DNA from 4 places in the Anoxybacillus sp. LAT27 genome. Region 1 is predicted to be linked to each of the others. Evidence: riboswitches for the same ligand, from Rfam matches in the RefSeq annotation. Region 1 holds a riboswitch; each other region holds the start of a gene.
What was found. A riboswitch is a leader RNA that binds a small molecule or an ion and turns the genes downstream of it on or off. The one in region 1 is predicted to bind cobalamin.
Positions count from the first base shown of each region.

Region 1 (4,562 bases):
TGACGCCGTTCCGTTTGCTAAAACGGATGTCGAAGCGTTTGGCGCAGGCGCCATGAGATACCCATTCCGCACTCCATGTCTCATCACTTGCTCTTTTAACTCATCCCAATCTAACTCATCGTGGGAATGATAACCGCGAAGGTCAAAATATTTCCCTGTATGCCAATCAGAACCTGCAAACGCCGGATATGCTCCTTTTTCTTTCGCCAATTCCATGCTTGCTCGAATCGTTAAATAAGCGATTTTTTCAAATAGCTTGTCAGCGAAATCAACGCTTTCTTCACTATTCCACTTGATTCCTTTTAACGCTAATAAGTGATGCCATGAAAATGCACCTAAACCGATTGCCCGATATTTTTTATTTGTCATCACCGCTTGCAACACTTCAATGCGATTTTCGTTTAAGTCGATGACGTTATCGAGCATACGCACTTGAATCGGAATTAATCGTTCGAGTACATCGTCTTGTACGGCGCGAGCGAGATGAATGCTAGATAAGTTACAAACGACAAAGTCGCCTGGCTTTTTATGAATAATAATTTCACCATCTTGCGTATACTCTTTTGTTACGGTAGTCGCGCTCATATTTTGCATAATTTCCGTACATAAATTGCTAGAATAAATCATGCCCGCATGTTTATTTGGATTCATTCGATTTGCTTCGTCGCGATAAAACATATAAGGTGTACCCGTTTCTAATTGTGATTTTAAAATGCGCTTCATAATTTCAATGGCGGGTACACGTTCTTTACTTAACTCTGGGTGATTGATACATTCTTCGTATTTTTCGCGGAACGAACCACACCCTCGTTCTTCATCGTAAAAATCTTCAAGACCTAGCGGATTCCCATCTTTATCTTTCCACCCCATCACTTTTTTCACTTCATGTGGGTCAAATAAATACCAATCGCCACGCTTTTCGACTTGTTCCATAAATAAATCAGGGATGCATACGCCATAAAATAAATCATGGCATTTTTGCCGTTCATCGCCGTTGTTTAGTTTCGCGTCTAAAAATGAGAAAATGTCTTTATGCCAAACGTCTAAATAGACGGCAATACTTCCTTGTCGCGTACCAAGCTGGTCAACCGATACAGCGGTATTGTTTAATTGACGCATCCATGGGATGACACCAGACGATACGCCTTTAAATCCTTTAATATCCGAGTTGCGTGCCCGAATTTTACCTAAATATACACCAATCCCTCCACCGCCTTTTGATAAACGCGCGACGTCTGTATTTGATTCATAAATGCCGGTTAAGCTATCGTCGACTGTATCAATGAAACAACTCGATAATTGACCGTAAGATTTACCTGCGTTGGCGTACGTTGGTGTAGCGACCGTCATGTATTGGTTCGATAACGCCCAATACGCTTCTTTGACAAGCTCCATTCGTTTTTCTTTTGGCTCATTCACCATCAGCGTAAGAGCAATGGTTAAAAAGCGTTCTTGTGGCAACTCATAAATTTCTCCGTCATATCCTTTCGCTAAATAACGATCAACGAGTGTGCGTAATCCGATGTATGTAAATTGCTCGTCTTTTTTCGGATCGATCCATGTCCCCGCTTCTTGTAGTTCTTCTTTCGTATATCGTTCAAGTACAAACGGATCGTAAATACCGAGATCAACGAGCATTGTTTGTAACTCATAAAAGTAGCGGTATGTGTCGGATACATCATAACCCCGATTTATAGCAGCCTCATTGTATAGCTGTTGTAAATAAAGGCGTGCTGCGACAAACGTCCAATCAGGTTGTTCTACGGTGATTTCGTCAAGTGCATTTAAAATGAGTTTGTTCATCATGTCATCGTATGATTTTGTATACGTCAGCGACCGTATCGTACGCTCGATGTATCGCTCGCTTGATAAGTGTGGAAAATCTTTGAAAATATGAAACAATAATGTGCGGATCGTTTCTTCATTTACTTCTGTTTGTTGTTTTATGTACACCATATAACATCCCTTCCCCTAGAAAATAAAAAAATCCGCTCTCGTTGAGCGGATGAAACGATGGAAAAAGGCATGCTTTTACCATCGTTTCATCTTCTCAATCCCCGAAGAATATGAAACGATACAAGGAAGGCAGGTCTCCTGACTTGCGCTTCTTCCTACTTTGGATTCCTTCCCATATATGCGCCATAAAACAGCTGACATATACAGTGGTGTTGTTTCCATTTCGTCTGCGCACACAGTTGCGGGGACAGTTCTGGATTCGCACCAGATTCCCTATTAAGTCCGTTTGGACACCTTCACTTGTCGGTTTCAATATATAGTTATTATCTTGTTTATCATCACAATATATTGTGTGAAAAAGGTTTACGTTTAAAACTATAACGAAAAATCTCAACATTTGCAATCATTATTTTTCATCCTTTGCTACATAGCGTCGATCTTTCATAAACAGCCGCCAAAAATAAATGAATCCTGGAAATAAAATTGCAAAACCAACGATATACGTCAAAAATAAGGCACGAAACGTATTCGGGTGTGTAAATCCCGACTCAATGGTTACATTCGGATAAATCATATACGGTAAATGAGCTTTCCCATATGCATAGCTCGCACAAAAATATTGCAAAACGATCGCAACCACCGCAAGACGCGGTATTCCGCGTCCATGTTTCTTTTTCCATGGGGGAAGAAAAAGCGCCCCGCCAGCTAAAAGGAACAATATGACGGAAACGACAAGCCATGGCCAATGAGACATCATTCCATCGTATAGCCACCGTGCTTCATTTCGCATCGTAATCATAATCAACATCGAGGAGAGAAGGGCGAATGGTCCTATAATAAGCGCATCGCGACGATAGATCGCATATGCCTCCGCTTCATTCGCTTCATTTGAGTAATCCGCTAATAAAAGCGAAGAAAGAAAAAGCGTGCTTGTAATCGCAAAGGCAATAAACGCATACTCATGTGGGCTTGTAAACAGACGATCGAGCCGAAGACGACTGACACCATTCATTGTTTCAACGAAAGACCCATGTGTAATGGGCAAGACGCTAATTAAAAATGCTGGAATAAGCAAACCGCTTATGCCTGAAATGTAAATGAGCACTTTTTCATATTTAGGGGCAACGTGCGAAAAAACGAGAAATGCACTACGAACGGTAAGCAAAAGTAAAATAATACTACCAGGGATAAGCAAGATCGTTCCAAGTATAAACGTCGCCCCAGGAAAAAAGCTAACGAGCGCTACGACGATCGCGACGATAAAGACGTTCGTTACTTCCCATGTTGGCGATAAATATCGATTTGCGATTTTCGTTGCTTTTGTTTGTGGACGATTCATATATACCATCGACCAAAAACCTGCTCCGAAGTCCATCGTCGCCATGACGGCGTAAATAAAAATAAATCCCCATAAAATTGAAATCGCAATTAATTCATCTGTCATCATCTTGCTCCTTTCTATATGTTTATAGACAACTGTTGTTCAATCGGATGGCGGCGAAAATACGATCGCAAGACGAGCACGACGGCGATGAGTAAAAATACGTAAATGGACGTAAATAAAAGAAAAAGTGTTCCTAAATTTGTTGATTGTGTTACAGCTTCTGCCGTTGTCATCATGCGATAAATGACCCATGGTTGTCTGCCTGTGCAAGCAAAAATCCAGCCAAATTCAATGCCGAGAAGAGCGAGCGGCCCAGCAGTAACAACTGTTCGCATAAACCAGTTTGGAAATGTATGTTGTTTCTTTATGCGATGCCAAATGAACCCGACAGTTGAAAGTAGGAGAAGAAACATGCCAATTCCGACCATGGCGTTAAAAAGTGTATGGACGAATAGAGGGGGCCACCATTCTTCTGGAAAATCATTTAACCCGACAACGACGGTATCGAAGCGATTACCAGCTAAAAAGCTAAGTAACCACGGAATTTCAATTCCCCATTTTACTGTTTGTGTTTCGCGATCTGTAAAACCACCGATAACGAGTGGAGCGTGTGACTGCGTTTCAAACAATCCTTCAGCAGCCGCTAATTTTTCTGGTTGATATTCATGAAGAAGTTGAGCTGATTCATGTCCGTTTATTGCCGTGAGTAAAGAAAATACGCCACCGACTGTTAACCCGAGCATCAGTGCTTTTTTATGAAAAAGCTGAATGCGCTCGTTATGTTTATTTTTCAACATCTTATAGGCAGCGATGGAAGCGATCATAAACGATCCGGTCATATAGGCGGATAAAACAACGTGTGTGGCTGTGACGGCAAAGCTCGGATTAAAAAACGCCTTCCATGGATCGACGTCAACAATTTGCCCGTTTTCAATGCGAAAGCCTGTCGGTGTACCTTCAAAGGCATGTACGTTCGTAATTAAAATGGCAGAAGCAGCTGCCCCGATGGCCACAAATATTAAGCTTACGATGCGCATCGTTGGTGAAATGCGGTCAGCTGCATATACGTAAATGGATAAAAATAACGCTTCAACGAAAAACGCATAAATTTCAATTTGAAATGGTAGTGCCATCACTTTTCCGATTACTTCCATAAAACCGGGCCATAAAAGAGAAAGTTGTACGCCCGCAATCGTTCCAGACGGGATCGCTACACCGAGCA
Region 1 covers NZ_JAIWYK010000445.1:422,905-427,466, reverse strand. The annotation lists gene LD028_RS17650 (ribonucleoside-diphosphate reductase subunit alpha) at 1-1,956, opposite strand, end outside; cobalamin riboswitch at 2,067-2,269, opposite strand; gene LD028_RS17645 (cytochrome d ubiquinol oxidase subunit II) at 2,363-3,403, opposite strand; gene LD028_RS17640 (cytochrome ubiquinol oxidase subunit I) at 3,415-4,562, opposite strand, start outside.

Region 2 (4,562 bases), on a different contig from region 1:
TAAAGTGTCGCCAGCTGCAGCGAAAATGATCGTCACCGTTTGGGGTGTCGGGTATAAATTTGAGGTCGTGAATGAATGATGGCGCTATGGCGTAGTGTCGTTGGTAAGCTATGGCTGACGATTTTGTTGCTCGTTGCTTTTGTTCTTTTTATTTTAACGGTTTTGTTACTCGGTTTTTTTGAAAAATATTATTTAGAAAAGACAGGAGATCAGCTGACCCAACAAGCAATGAAAGTGGCGCGTGTCGTGGCAGAACATGATGAACAATTTGCACGCTCGATTGCGTGGACGATGGTTGATGACGTATCGAAGCTCATGATTATTATCGACGATCGCCATTATTGGTATTCGCCGAATGAGAAGCTTGCCGACTTGCCGCTTTCATTTGTACAACAAGATCAACAGTTATCGCGCGTTTTTGATGGAAAAAAGGTAGTGAAACGAACATTAATGCCAAATCAAACGATGCGAAACAATGAATATAACGAGCTGTTTATTGTCGGTGTCCCGCTTCATATATCTGATGGAAACGGTGCTGTATTCGTGTATCAATCGTTGAAAGCGGTGGAAGAAACGACAAAACAAACGACGAAATTTATTTTTCTTGCAGCATTTATTGCGATTGTTTTAACGACGGTATTCGCCTTTTTCTTGTCCACACGCATTACAGCTCCGCTCCGAAAAATGAGACAAGTGGCATTTGAAATTGCCCGTGGAAAGTTTGACTCAAAAGTGCCGATTGTTACTCATGATGAAATCGGGGAACTGGCAATGGCATTTAATCAAATGGGACGGCAACTGCAATTTCACATTAATGCGTTAAACCAAGAAAAAGAGCAATTGGCAAGCATTTTAAGCAGCATGGCGGATGGCGTCATTACGCTCAATCGAAATGGCGAAGTGCTTATTACAAACCCACCTGCCGACCGATTTTTACAAGCATGGTACTACGAACAAGGGCAGCGCGACGATTTATTACCCCTTCCTCCGCAAGTAAATGAATTGTTCAAAAAAGCGGTAACGGAAGAAAAGGAACAAGCTGCCGAAATCGCTTTACAAGGTCGCAATTGGGTCATTGTCATGACGCCGCTATACAATGGTAAAGTTATTCGTGGAGCTGTTGCGGTGCTTCGTGACATGACGGAAGAACGACGGCTCGATAAGTTACGCAAAGATTTTATCGCCAATGTTTCTCATGAATTACGTACGCCGATTGCCATGTTACAAGGATATAGTGAAGCGATCGTCGATGATATTGCGGCAACAGATGAAGAGAAAAAAGAGCTAGCAAAAGTCATTTATGATGAATCGTTGCGCATGGGTCGTCTCGTTAATGATTTGCTTGATTTAGCGCGCATGGAAGCGGGTCATTTAACGCTTCATCACGAACAAGTACCGCTCAAACCATATATAGAGCGCATTATTCATAAGTTTCAAGCGTTAGCGAAAGAAAAAGGCGTTCGTTTATTTGTAGATATGAACGATGAACGTATCGTTTCGTTTGATCCTGATCGCATTGAACAAGTGTTGACGAACTTAATTGATAACGCTCTTCGTCACACAGGTGAAGGCGGAGAAGTGCGCGTCATTGTCGATGGGGATGAAGAAAGAGTACGCATTTCTGTACAAGATTCTGGTTCGGGCATTCCAGAAGAAGACTTACCGTTTGTGTTTGAACGTTTTTATAAAGCGGATAAAGCACGTACGCGCGGCCGATCGGGTACAGGATTAGGTCTTGCGATTGCGAAAAACATCGTCGAAGCGCATAAAGGAACAATTACTGTTCATAGCAAACTCGGAGAAGGGACGACATTTACATTTACATTGCCATTAAAATAGAAAAAACTTGTTGCTATTAACGATATTTTTCGCTATGATAGAAACGTAAAAATTGTTCGACAATTACATATGTCCGTTGCAAAAAGGTGTCGAACGGGCAACCTAGTAGACTTAATAGGGAATCTGGTGCAAGTCCAGAACTGTCCCCGCAACTGTAAATGCTGACGAAATGAAACGTGCCACTGTACAATTTGTACGGGAAGGCTTCAAAGTAGGATGACGCATAAGTCAGTAGACCTGCCTTTTTGCTTCGTCATTCGCGTCTTCGGGGAGTGAGACGACGAAACGACAAGAGGAGTAATTATCTTTTGTTGTTTCCAGCTCATTCCGTTTGGGGTGAGCTTTTTATTTTTATACATAAAAAAGGGGGAAAAATGATGAAATGGAAACATTACGTATGGCTTCTTGCGCTTTTGTTGACGCTCGGATTAGCGGCATGCAACAATAACGCAGAGCCAGCAAAAGAGACGAAGCAAGAAGCGAAAACGGAACAAGCCGCATTTCCAGTCACCATAAAAGATGCGGTTGGTGATGTCACGATTGAAAAAGAACCGAAAAAAATTGTTTCGCTTATTCCGAGTAATACAGAAATTGCGTACGCATTAGGACTTGGTGACAAAATTGTTGGTGTCAGCGACTTTGATAACTATCCAGAAGATGTGAAAAACAAAGAAAAAATTGGTGGTATGGAGTTTAATGTAGAAAAAATTATTTCGCTTCAACCAGACGTTGTGCTTGCGCATGCATCGAGTGCTCATAACTCTGAAGAAGGATTAAAGCAATTAAAAGATGCAGGCATTACAGTTGTTGTTGTACCAAACGCAACGTCGCTCAACGACGTATATGCATCGATTGAACTCATCGGAAAAGCGACAGGAAAAGTGAAAGAAGCGACAGATGTTGTACAACAAATGAAACAAAAAATTGATGCCATCGCTGAAAAGGCGAAAGAAGTGAAAGAAGAAGCGACCGTTTGGGTAGAAGTTTCTCCTGCTCCAGAAATTTATACAGCTGGAAAAGGAACTTTTATGGATGAGATGTTAACGATCATTCATGCGAAAAACGCAGCCGGCGACCAAGAAGGATGGCCGATGTTTACTGAAGAAGATGCGGTGGCGTTAAATCCAGACGTCATTATTACGACGTACGGTTACTATACACCGAACGCTGTCGAGCAAGTGCTCGCTCGCCCAGCTTGGAAAGAAGTTCCTGCAATTAAAAATAAACGCGTATACGATGTTAATTCCGATTTAGTTTCTCGTCCAGGACCACGTTTAGCTGAAGGGGTCGAAGAAATTGCCAAAGTCGTTTATCCAGACATTTTTAAATAACTATATGACTGCATCCATCATTGCGATCGTTGCACTATTATTAGGGATATCGATTGGATCACAATCGATTCCCTTTTCTTCTATATGGGACACGTTGTCGCATCATTTGTTTCATACACCGATGGACGTTCCCGCCACCATTTCGCAAATTATTATTGCGATTCGTATGCCGAGAGTGGTGCTCGCCTTTTTGATTGGGGCGTCTTTAGCACTTGCTGGTGTAGCGTTCCAAGGGCTTTTAAAAAACGTTTTAGCTGATCCGTATACGATTGGAGTATCATCTGGCGCTGCTGTCGGAGCGGTACTCGTCTTCTTTTTTCAACTTCATTTGTCGTTTCTCGGACGCTTTACGTTACCTATCGTGAGCATTATGTGTGCGCTCGTGACATTATTGTTTGTTTTATTATTTGCTCGACTTGCAGAACGCAATATGGGAATTGAAACGATCGTTTTAATCGGCATTATCATGAATGCGTTTTTCGGCTCGGTTATTTCACTTATGGTTGCCCTTAGTGGTGAGGAATTGCGTCAAGTCATTAGCTGGCTCATGGGAAGCGTCGCGATGCGCGGTTGGTCATATGTTTCTTTATTTGTACCGTTTTTTATCATCGGTTCTCTCGGCTTATTTACACATATTCGCGAGTTAAACGCTTTTTCATTTGGCGAGCGAACAGCAGCAAACATTGGCGTACATGTGTTGCGAAAAAAGTTATGGATTTTACTTAGCGCTTCCTTGCTTACAGGCGCAGCGGTAGCTGTATCGGGCACGATCGGCTTTGTTGGGCTTGTCATTCCGCATATGACGCGTTTGATTTGTGGGGCAAATCACCGGAAATTATTGCCACTTTCTTTTTTGTACGGTGGCACGTTTTTAGTGTTAGCAGATGTTGTGGCACGAACGATTGTTTCACCGAGGGAATTGCCGATCGGAGTCATTACATCGTTCATCGGGGCTCCGTTATTTGCCATATTGTTATTTAAAAGTTTAAAACGGAAGACGGGATCAGTATGATTGATGTCAAACACATTTCCTATCAATATGGAGAAAAACAAGTATTACAAAACGTTTCGTTTACTGTTTATGAAGGAGAGTTTTTCGGTATTTTAGGTCCGAACGGGTCAGGAAAAACAACGTTAATGAAACTGTTAAGCCGAGATCTTTCTTTACAAAAGGGAGCCATTTTTATTTGTGGGCAGCATATTGAAACGTATAAACCGAAACAATATGCCAAACTTGTTGCGGCGTTGCCACAACATACAGATGTTTCATTTGGATATACAGTGAAAGAGATGGTGGAACTTGGACGATATCCTTATCAGTCATCTCTCTTTCCGCAATGGACAGAGGAAGACGAACAAGTGGTCAACGAGGCACTTCATTGTGTGACGTTA
Region 2 covers NZ_JAIWYK010000061.1:146,660-151,221, reverse strand. The annotation lists gene LD028_RS03340 (response regulator transcription factor) at 1-79, shown strand, start outside; gene LD028_RS03335 (ATP-binding protein) at 76-1,839, shown strand; cobalamin riboswitch at 1,907-2,098, shown strand; gene LD028_RS03330 (ABC transporter substrate-binding protein) at 2,214-3,170, shown strand; gene LD028_RS03325 (FecCD family ABC transporter permease) at 3,136-4,182, shown strand; gene LD028_RS03320 (adenosylcobinamide amidohydrolase) at 4,179-4,562, shown strand, end outside.
Region 2: another riboswitch for cobalamin. It lies ahead of LD028_RS03330 (ABC transporter substrate-binding protein); the one in region 1 lies ahead of LD028_RS17650 (ribonucleoside-diphosphate reductase subunit alpha).

Region 3 (4,562 bases), on a different contig from region 1:
AACAAAGAGGCGACTCTTTGCACAAAGGAAAGAACGTTCATCGCAAACAAATATTTTAAGGGGCAAGAGCCCCTTCTTGCCCCTATTATTAGGGAGGATTTATTATGTGCGGAATCGTTGGTTATATTGGTGAACAACCAGCAAAAGAAATTTTATTGTACGGATTAGAAAAATTAGAATACCGTGGCTATGACTCGGCAGGGATTGCGTTATTAAACGAAAAAGGTGTTCATGTGTTTAAAGAAAAGGGACGCATTGCTGACTTGCGTGCGATTGTCGCAGAAGATGTCGATGCGCCGCTTGGCATTGGCCATACACGTTGGGCAACACATGGCGTACCGAACCGTGTTAACGCCCATCCACATCAGAGCACATCAGGCCGTTTTACGCTTGTGCACAATGGGGTAATTGAAAACTATGAATTGTTAAAACGCGATTATTTAGCACACGTATCCTTTACAAGCGATACAGATACAGAAGTCATTGTGCAGCTAATTGAAACGTTCGTAAACGACGGATTATCGGTAGAAGAAGCGTTTCGTAAGACGCTTTCGTTATTAAAAGGTTCGTATGCGATCGCGTTAATTGATGCCGAAAACGATGGTGTCATTTATGCAGCGAAAAACAAAAGCCCGCTTTTAGCTGGATTAGGTGAAGGATTTAATGTCGTCGCAAGCGATGCATTAGCGATGTTACAAGTGACAAATCGATATGTTGAGTTAATGGATAAAGAAATCGTCATTGTCACAAAAGAACATGTGACAATTAAAAAGTTAAATGGTGAAGTCGTAGAGCGTGCACCGTATGTAGCGGAATTAGATGCAAGCGACATTGAAAAAGGAACGTATTCTTACTACATGTTAAAAGAAATTGACGAACAACCGCTTGTCATTCGTCGTTTAATTGAAAAATATCGCAATGAACAAGGCGAGTTAGCGATTGATGAAGATATCGTGCAAGCAGTGAATGAAGCCGATCGTTTATATATTGTCGCATGCGGCACGAGCTATCATGCTGGTTTAGTCGGCAAACAATTGATTGAAAACTGGGCGAAAATCCCTGTCGAAGTGCATATCGCAAGCGAATTTTCGTACAACATGCCGCTTTTATCAGAAAAACCGTTATTTATTTTCATTTCACAAAGCGGAGAAACAGCGGACAGCCGTGCGGTGCTTGTACGCACGAAAGAGCTTGGCCATAAATCGTTAACGATTACGAACGTACCGGGTTCAACATTATCGCGTGAAGCAGATTATACGCTTCTTCTTCATGCTGGACCGGAAATCGCTGTTGCATCAACGAAAGCATATACAGCACAAATTGCGGTGCTTGCGATGTTAGCGGCGGTCGCTGCGAAAGCAAAAGGCATCGCGCTAGATGTTGACGTCACAAAAGAACTCGGCATTGTCGCCAATGCGATGGAGACACTTTGCGACGCAAAACATGAAATGGAACAAATTGCACGCGAATATTTAGCGACAACACGCAACTGCTTCTTTATCGGTCGCGCGGTTGACTATTATGTCGTATTAGAAGGGGCATTAAAGCTAAAAGAAATTTCTTACATTCAAGCAGAAGGCTTTGCAGGTGGAGAATTGAAGCACGGTACGATCGCTTTAATTGAAAATGGCACACCAGTCATTGCCCTAGCGACACAAGAACATGTGAACTTAAGCATTCGCGGAAACGTCAAAGAAGTGGTCGCTCGCGGCGCTAATCCGTGCATTATCTCAATGAAAGGATTAGACATGGAGGACGACCGTTTCGTCATTCCAGCCGTTCATCCGATGCTCACACCGCTTGCGTCTGTCGTGCCATTGCAATTGATTGCTTACTATGCGGCATTACACCGCGGCTGCGATGTCGACAAACCACGCAACTTGGCGAAGTCGGTAACGGTGGAGTAAAAATTAGAAGAAATGATAAAAACACACGTCACGATGTATGTAATCGGACGTGTGTTTTTTCGTGTAAATATTTATGCCTTGTTGTTTCGTTTGTTTTGCTGATACAGTTGTACGATTTGTTCCTCCTGTTCACGAATGATGACTTTTGGAACAGGCGTCGGTTTTTTGTTTTGATCGATGGCGACCATTGTTAAAAAGCATGTGGTTGTTAAGTGATGTTCTCCTGTAAATAAATCTTCTGTTTCGACTTTGACGAATACTTTCATGGATGTGCGTCCGGTCGAGTAGACGAATGCTTCAAGCTTTAAAATATCGCCTACTTTCGCAGAAGAAATAAAGTCAACTTTGTCGATCGAAACGGTGACGACGGCTTTTCGTGCATGGCGCATGGCGGATATTGCCGCAATTTCATCAATATAAGCTAAAACGGTACCACCAAAAATCGTGCCGAGATGGTTCGTATCAGAAGGTAATACGAGCCGTGTTTGAATCGTTTTCGACTGCTCGACGCTCACTTCCATGACTTCATCCCTCCGTAAGCCAAAAGTCGCTCCCGGTATTCGTGTGCGGCTTCCACCATCACTTTGAGTGCGGCAATTGCTTCTTTTTCTTTTCGCGTTTTTAATCCACAATCGGGATTGACCCAAAATTGTTCTGGACGAAGAACCCGAAGTGCCCGTTCGATTTGCTCACTTATTTCTTCTTTTGTCGGAATGCGCGGACTATGAATGTCATACACCCCTAAGCCAATTTCCTTTTGGTACTCATATGTTTCAAATGATGAAACAAGTTCACCGTGGCTTCGTGACGATTCAATGGAAATGACATCCGCATCAAGCTCATCAATGATATGCATCATATGTTCAAACTGTGAATAGCACATATGTGTATGAATTTGCGTTTTCTCTGTTTTTGCGAATTGCTCTTTGTTTATTTGCCCATTCCAAAAAGATTCTAATGCTTTTTTCCATTCTCTTTTTTCACCAATGCGCGGATATCCTACATTTGAACTACGAATGAACAAGTTAAGCACCTCCAGTTATTTATATCCCAATCAAGAAAAAAAACCCTCTTCCAAACAGAAGGAGGGCATAGCTAGCTTGTATTGAGATACATGAAGTGCCTCAAGATCATATGTCCTCACTCCTCCCTATGACGCGTAGGTCGTAAGTGCATACAACAGGCAGGTCTCCTGACTTAGCTTCATCGCTGTTTATCTCCTTCCCATTTCAAATGAAACAGTGGATTGTGATAAACAGCTCTGCATCACAGTGGCGCGACCGTGTTGGATTTTCACCAAACTTCCCTTTTAAGATTCACAGCATGTGTGAACCACCTGTTGCGTGAACTTATTATGTTATTGTATAAGATTCAGAATAAACGAACTTTTTGTTTTTTTCAACCGAAATGTTTTTTTCGTGTGAGGGGCATGACAGAATGATAAATGGGTATATTTTCATTTTGAGTTAATATTCATATTTTATTGGTAAATTTATATTAAAAAGTGTTGATTTTTTTGTTATAGTTTTACATGGTATCGATACTACTATAAGTTGTTCAAACGGAAATCTTTGAATTGAAGGGAATGGAAATAATTGATCACTATTCGGAATATAAAAAAATGCTACAAATTAAACAGAGAAAACATTGAAGTATTGAAAGGAGTTTCCTTACACCTTCAAAAAGGGCAGTTGATTTTTTTATTAGGGGAATCGGGGTGTGGAAAATCTACTTTATTGAATATTATTGGTGGGTTAGACTATGCAGATGATGGGGAATACATTTTTCACTCGATCAATGTTCGGGAATTCAATGAAAAGCGATGGGCGTGCTTACGACGAGAAAAGATTGGGTTTGTGTTTCAAAGCTTTAACCTTATTCCTCATCTAAGCGCTCTAGAAAATGTGGAAATGAGCATGATTTTATTAGGAAAATCTAAAGAAGAAAGAAAAGAAAGAGCAATAGAGCTTCTAAATATGGTCGGATTAGGCGATAAATTAGATTATTTGCCTAATCAGTTGAGTGGGGGACAGAAGCAGCGTGTAGCCATAGCGAGAGCGTTAGCAAATGATCCGGACATTATATTGGCAGACGAACCAACAGGAGCGTTAGACTCAGAAAACTCAGTACATATTATGGAAATACTAAAGAAGATTTCACAACAAGGGAAAATCGTGTTAGTTGTAACACATTCTCAAGAGTTAACTTCATATGCAGATAGGGTTATAAGAATGAGGGATGGTGAAATCATTGAAGATGAGCACGCTTTGGATACGGAAAAAATTGAAGATGTGTATGAGGATAGTGTAGCAAGTAAGGGAAAAAAACTAGATTTACTTACAACTTTAAAACTATCGTTTAGAAATATAAAAAATAAAAAATGGAGAAATATTTTAACTGCTATAGGCGCATCGATTGGCATTTTTGGATTATCTATCATTATGGCTTTAGGAAACGGAGTTAAAGATAAGTTATCTAGTTCGATAGATGAAGCTACAGCAAAATCGTCTTTAAGTGTAGCAAATGAACAGTTTGCGCTTTTAAATGAGAAAGACATCGTTCGGTTGAGGGAAATCAAAGGAGTAAAGGATATATATCCGTACAACCCATTCCAAATAAGCATTAAAACGAAAGAAGGAGATAAATCCACTTCGT
Region 3 covers NZ_JAIWYK010000081.1:6,336-10,897, forward strand. The annotation lists gene glmS (glutamine--fructose-6-phosphate transaminase (isomerizing)) at 105-1,907, shown strand; gene LD028_RS08385 (acyl-CoA thioesterase) at 1,979-2,428, opposite strand; partial or broken gene LD028_RS08390 (5-methyltetrahydropteroyltriglutamate--homocysteine S-methyltransferase) at 2,419-2,925, opposite strand; cobalamin riboswitch at 3,073-3,262, opposite strand; gene LD028_RS08400 (ABC transporter ATP-binding protein/permease) at 3,503-4,562, shown strand, end outside.
Region 3: another riboswitch for cobalamin. It lies ahead of LD028_RS08390 (5-methyltetrahydropteroyltriglutamate--homocysteine S-methyltransferase); the one in region 1 lies ahead of LD028_RS17650 (ribonucleoside-diphosphate reductase subunit alpha).

Region 4 (4,562 bases), on a different contig from region 1:
TGTTTTATCGCCTCTTGTGCTCGGCTAACTTCTTCGGTCATCCCTGTGCTAATCACTTCTTTTCCAGCGATCAAATCAACGACTAAGTCAACATACGTTTTATATCCGACAATGACGTCGCTTTCTTCTATTGCTTCGCGAGCACGTTTTGTCATATGCTCGACACTTCCTGGACCAAAGCCAACAACAAACAATTTCCCAGCCATTTTTTCACCCCTTTTTCCATTGTTCAATCCATTCAGATAACTGTTGCCCTGTGCATTCCTTGTTTTCCTTCATCCATATGCGCAATAAAAGCGGCAGCGGCAAGCGCAAATCGCGAAATATATTCGTTTGCGAAAAGACAAACGCAGGTGTTCCGGATAAAACGATACGCCCCTCATCCATAACAAACACTTCATCCGCCCACTGCCAAACGAAATCAAGATCGTGCGTAATGACAACGAGCGTCGTTCCTGCTTGATGTAAATCATTGAGCTTCATGACTAAGCGCTCGCTCTGCGCTCCATCTAAGTAAGCAGACGGCTCATCGACAATAAGCAATCGAGGTCGCGTAGCCATCGCTACCGCAAGAGATAGCCATTTTTTTTGTCCTAGACTTAAATGATGAATCGGCATATCACGCCATTTCTCAAGCGAAAACTGTCTCATGACGCGTTCTATTTGTTCGCGATTTCCTTCTAAACTAATCGCTAGTTCTTCTTCAATCGTCGGTGCTAAAAATTGATGTTCGGGATTTTGAAAGACGACGCCGACATGTTGCCGTAACCGACGATTCTCCACCTTTTTTCCTTCCCAATACACTTCACCTTTCGTCGGACGGTAAATACCGTTGGCATGAAGCAACCATGTCGTTTTCCCGCAACCGTTTTTCCCGATTAACGCATATTTTTTTCCTTGTTCAATTGTCAACGATATTCCTTTTAACACGTAAGTGCCGTTTCGATACGTATAATGCACATTATGAAATTGCAACATATAAGCCCTCCACAATAAGTAAAACAACAAGTCCGACGCACGCTTCCATCACATACTTTCGAGGCAATTGTTCGTCAGCACAAATAGGGATAACAGATGATACGTTGCGCGCCTCTTGCGTAATAATCATCGCCTCGTAATCGCGTATCGTTTGGCGAAGCAGTTGTGCAATCGCAAGCGATGCAAGTCTCCAATTTCGTTTCCCATTTTTTATTTTTACCGTCATAAACAAATGCGTCGCCGCTTTCTCTAACACGAAAATGAAGCGATACGTCAATACTAATAGCTCAATGAACGCTTGAGGAACACGCCATTTACTTAATGCATAAGCAATGCGAAAAAACGGTGTTGTGATGGCAAGAGAAAAAAGCGTAAAAGAACTTGATAATGCGCGTAAACAAATCGTTGCCACTTGCCCCACATTTTCGCCCACAAAATGAACGTTACGATCAATCGCAAAAAGAAGAGGAACACAGCTCCCAATAACAAGAAGGGACATGATGACAAAAAAGCGAACGCAAACATACCATGGCAAACGGGCACGATAAAGAAGCCAAATGAATAACAAGACGATAATGATACAACGAGTCATATTCGTTCCAAAAATCGTCCCAATAAGCAGTGTGCAAGTAAGTATGAGTTTAAATGTGACATTCACTTTAGCCAGTTGATTTCGATACGCCCATTCGTCAAGCCAACTAACCATTTCGCTTTCGCCCTTTGTACAGCCCGATAATATATCCAATCACTCCAGCACCAAGCGCGGCTTGTAGTGAAAATAACAACGTCTCTACTTCTCCGCCTGGGGGCTCAAATACAACATCAAACCACGGTTTATAATGCGGCGCAATTTGTTGAATCATTTCTTCCGCAAGCGTATCAGCTCCAGCAAACTCTGTATTTTTCACAACAAATAGCGGTAGCACAATGAATAGTGCAGCAACGAGAAGCAATATGCGATTGTTCATTCAATAGTCGCTCCTTTCTGTTCCAATATCGTTAACTCCCGCTTCGAGTGCGTATGTAAAAAGTTCCATACAACAACGGTAAGAAGTCCTTCCGTAATCGCAAGCGGTATTTGCGTCACTGCAAAAATCGAAGCGAACTTTAAAAATGCCCCCCATACCCCACTCGTCGCATCAGGAAACGCAAGTGCAAGCTGAATTGACGTCATTACATACGTAGCTAAATCGGCCATCATCGCCGCAAGGAAAACGGAAACGCGCGTACATACGCCGAACTTTTTACACAAAGAAAACAGTACGTACGCAACGAGCGGTCCGACGACAGCCATGGAAAACGCATTCGCACCAAGTGTTGTCACTCCGCCATGCGCAAGTAAAAGCGCTTGAAACAATAGCACCGCCGTACCAATGACCGTCATCACGAACGGTCCGAATAAAAGTGCACCAAGACCTGTCCCAGTCGGATGAGAGCTACTTCCTGTAACAGACGGGATTTTTAACGCAGAAAGAACAAATGTAAATGCCGTAGCTAAAGCAAGCAATAACTTTACTTCGGGCCTTTGCCTCATCAAACGCGCAACGTTGCGCATACCGATCAAGAAAAACGGTAAAAATAACAGCCACCAAACGAGCGCCCACTGCCAAGGCAAAAATCCTTCCATAATGTGCATCGCATATACAGAAGGCGAAAGCGCAAATAAAATATAGATGGTTACGCACGCACTAGCGAAAAAAAACAACGGTTTCTTCACTTTTCCTTCCCCCTTGTCGCAACGCTATGTTCAGGTATGACAAACCCTCCATCGTATGTGTACGTCACATAATCAAGCAATACTTCGCCATCTTTTACATGTTTTCGTACAATATCCCTACCGACTTGCTCATCAATCGTGCGGTACCAAATTCCTTCTGGATACACGATGACAACACATGCATCTTCACAGCGCCCGTTGCACCTCGTCCGCGTCGTATGGACGTGGGTATGTAGTTGCAGTTTGTCAATCTCATCACGAATCGCCTGCGTTACCTCCTCTCCCCCTTTCCGCATACAACTTCCTCCGTTACAAATCAACACATGATGTTTCGTTCCTTGTAAATTCCACGTTGCCATATATGTCACTCCTTTTTTTCAAAATAAAAAAGCACCCCTAGGCAGAGGTGCAGAAAAAACGAAAGATTCAAAAAATAGAGCATACGTCACTAAGCATATATAACGTCCATCGTTCCCGCACGTCTACCTATATTCCCGTAGGCAGCCGACGTATCGCAAGCAGGCAGGTCTCCTGGCTTAGGTTCATCATTTCGTTGCGCCTTCCCTAAAAATCAGTGGCATCCTGCAACAAAACTCCCCATCACAGTGGCGGGTACCGCGACGGCTTTGCACCGTTCTTCCCTTTTAAGCATACAGACGTATGCACCGTACTTGCTTATCGTATATTGTTTTTCAAAGAGCATGAATGTTAAGAATATAATACACCATTTTTTTCTTCTCGCCTAGTCCATTTACAAAAAAAGCGCCCTCTATTGAGAAGGCGCTTTGTAGTAATCGCACGAAAATCGTTTCACGAGCGTATGTGGGATAATAATTCGTTTAATTGGCTCGTTCGGATTTTCAATTTGTTGTATTAAATTTCTTGCCGCTTCAAAGCCGAGTTGAAAAATGTTAATGTCTACCGACGTGAGCGGCGGACGAGAAATTTCCGATAAAAGTACGTTGTTAAAGCTGACGATCGACACATCTCCCGGCACGCTTAAGCCCATTTCCGCAAGCGTATTTAATACTCCAAGCGCCATTAAATCGTCGGCGACAACGAGCGCGGTTGGCGGTTCAGCAAGTGAAAGCAGCTCTTTCATCGCTTCTTGTCCGCCTTCTTTTAAAAATTCCTCGTGTACAATGTAGTCTTTTCGATATGCAAGCCCTGCCGATTTGAGCGCTTTTTCATAACCGCGCAGACGATCCATCGTCACAATGAGATTGACGTTTCCACCGACAAATGCGATGCGCTCATGACCGAGTTCAATTAAATATTCCGTTGCCTCACGTGCCGCCCGTACGTTATCGTTATCAACGTGGGTAATTTCTTCCGCTTTTTTATGCGGTTTCCCAATGACAACGAACGGCACATCTTCTTTTTGTAAATACGCCATAATTTTATCGTTCGCACGCGAATAAAGCAAAATGACACCATCAACGCGCTTTCCTTGCACCATATGCACGACGCCATCATAAATTTCCGCTTCCGTTTCCCCTGTCGATAACTGTAACGCATATTGCCGATCATGCACCGCTTTACTAATGCCGCGAATGACTTCCGGGAAAAACGGATTTTGAAACGCTTTATCGGCCGAACTTGGCATGACGAGCCCGATTACTTGCGTCGATTTGTTTGCTAAACTGCGCGCGATAAAATTCGGATGATAGCCAAGCTCTTTCATCGCCTCGCGCACTTTCTTCTTCGTTTTTTCACTAATGCGCGGGCTATCGGCGATGACGCGTGAAACGGTCGATGGCGCCACATTCGCGCGCTTCGCTACATCTTTAATCGTTACTGTCATAAAAAATCCCCCATCTCTTACAAAACAAACGTGTTTGTCGCCTCATCGATGATACGTTTTTCT
Region 4 covers NZ_JAIWYK010000064.1:44,690-49,251, reverse strand. The annotation lists gene cobJ (precorrin-3B C(17)-methyltransferase) at 1-206, opposite strand, end outside; gene LD028_RS04725 (energy-coupling factor ABC transporter ATP-binding protein) at 211-978, opposite strand; gene LD028_RS04720 (energy-coupling factor transporter transmembrane component T family protein) at 962-1,684, opposite strand; gene LD028_RS04715 (energy-coupling factor ABC transporter substrate-binding protein) at 1,677-1,946, opposite strand; gene LD028_RS04710 (energy-coupling factor ABC transporter permease) at 1,943-2,695, opposite strand; gene LD028_RS04705 ((2Fe-2S) ferredoxin domain-containing protein) at 2,692-3,054, opposite strand; cobalamin riboswitch at 3,200-3,381, opposite strand; gene LD028_RS04700 (LacI family DNA-binding transcriptional regulator) at 3,465-4,499, opposite strand; gene LD028_RS04695 (glycoside hydrolase family 31 protein) at 4,517-4,562, opposite strand, start outside.
Region 4: another riboswitch for cobalamin. It lies ahead of LD028_RS04705 ((2Fe-2S) ferredoxin domain-containing protein); the one in region 1 lies ahead of LD028_RS17650 (ribonucleoside-diphosphate reductase subunit alpha).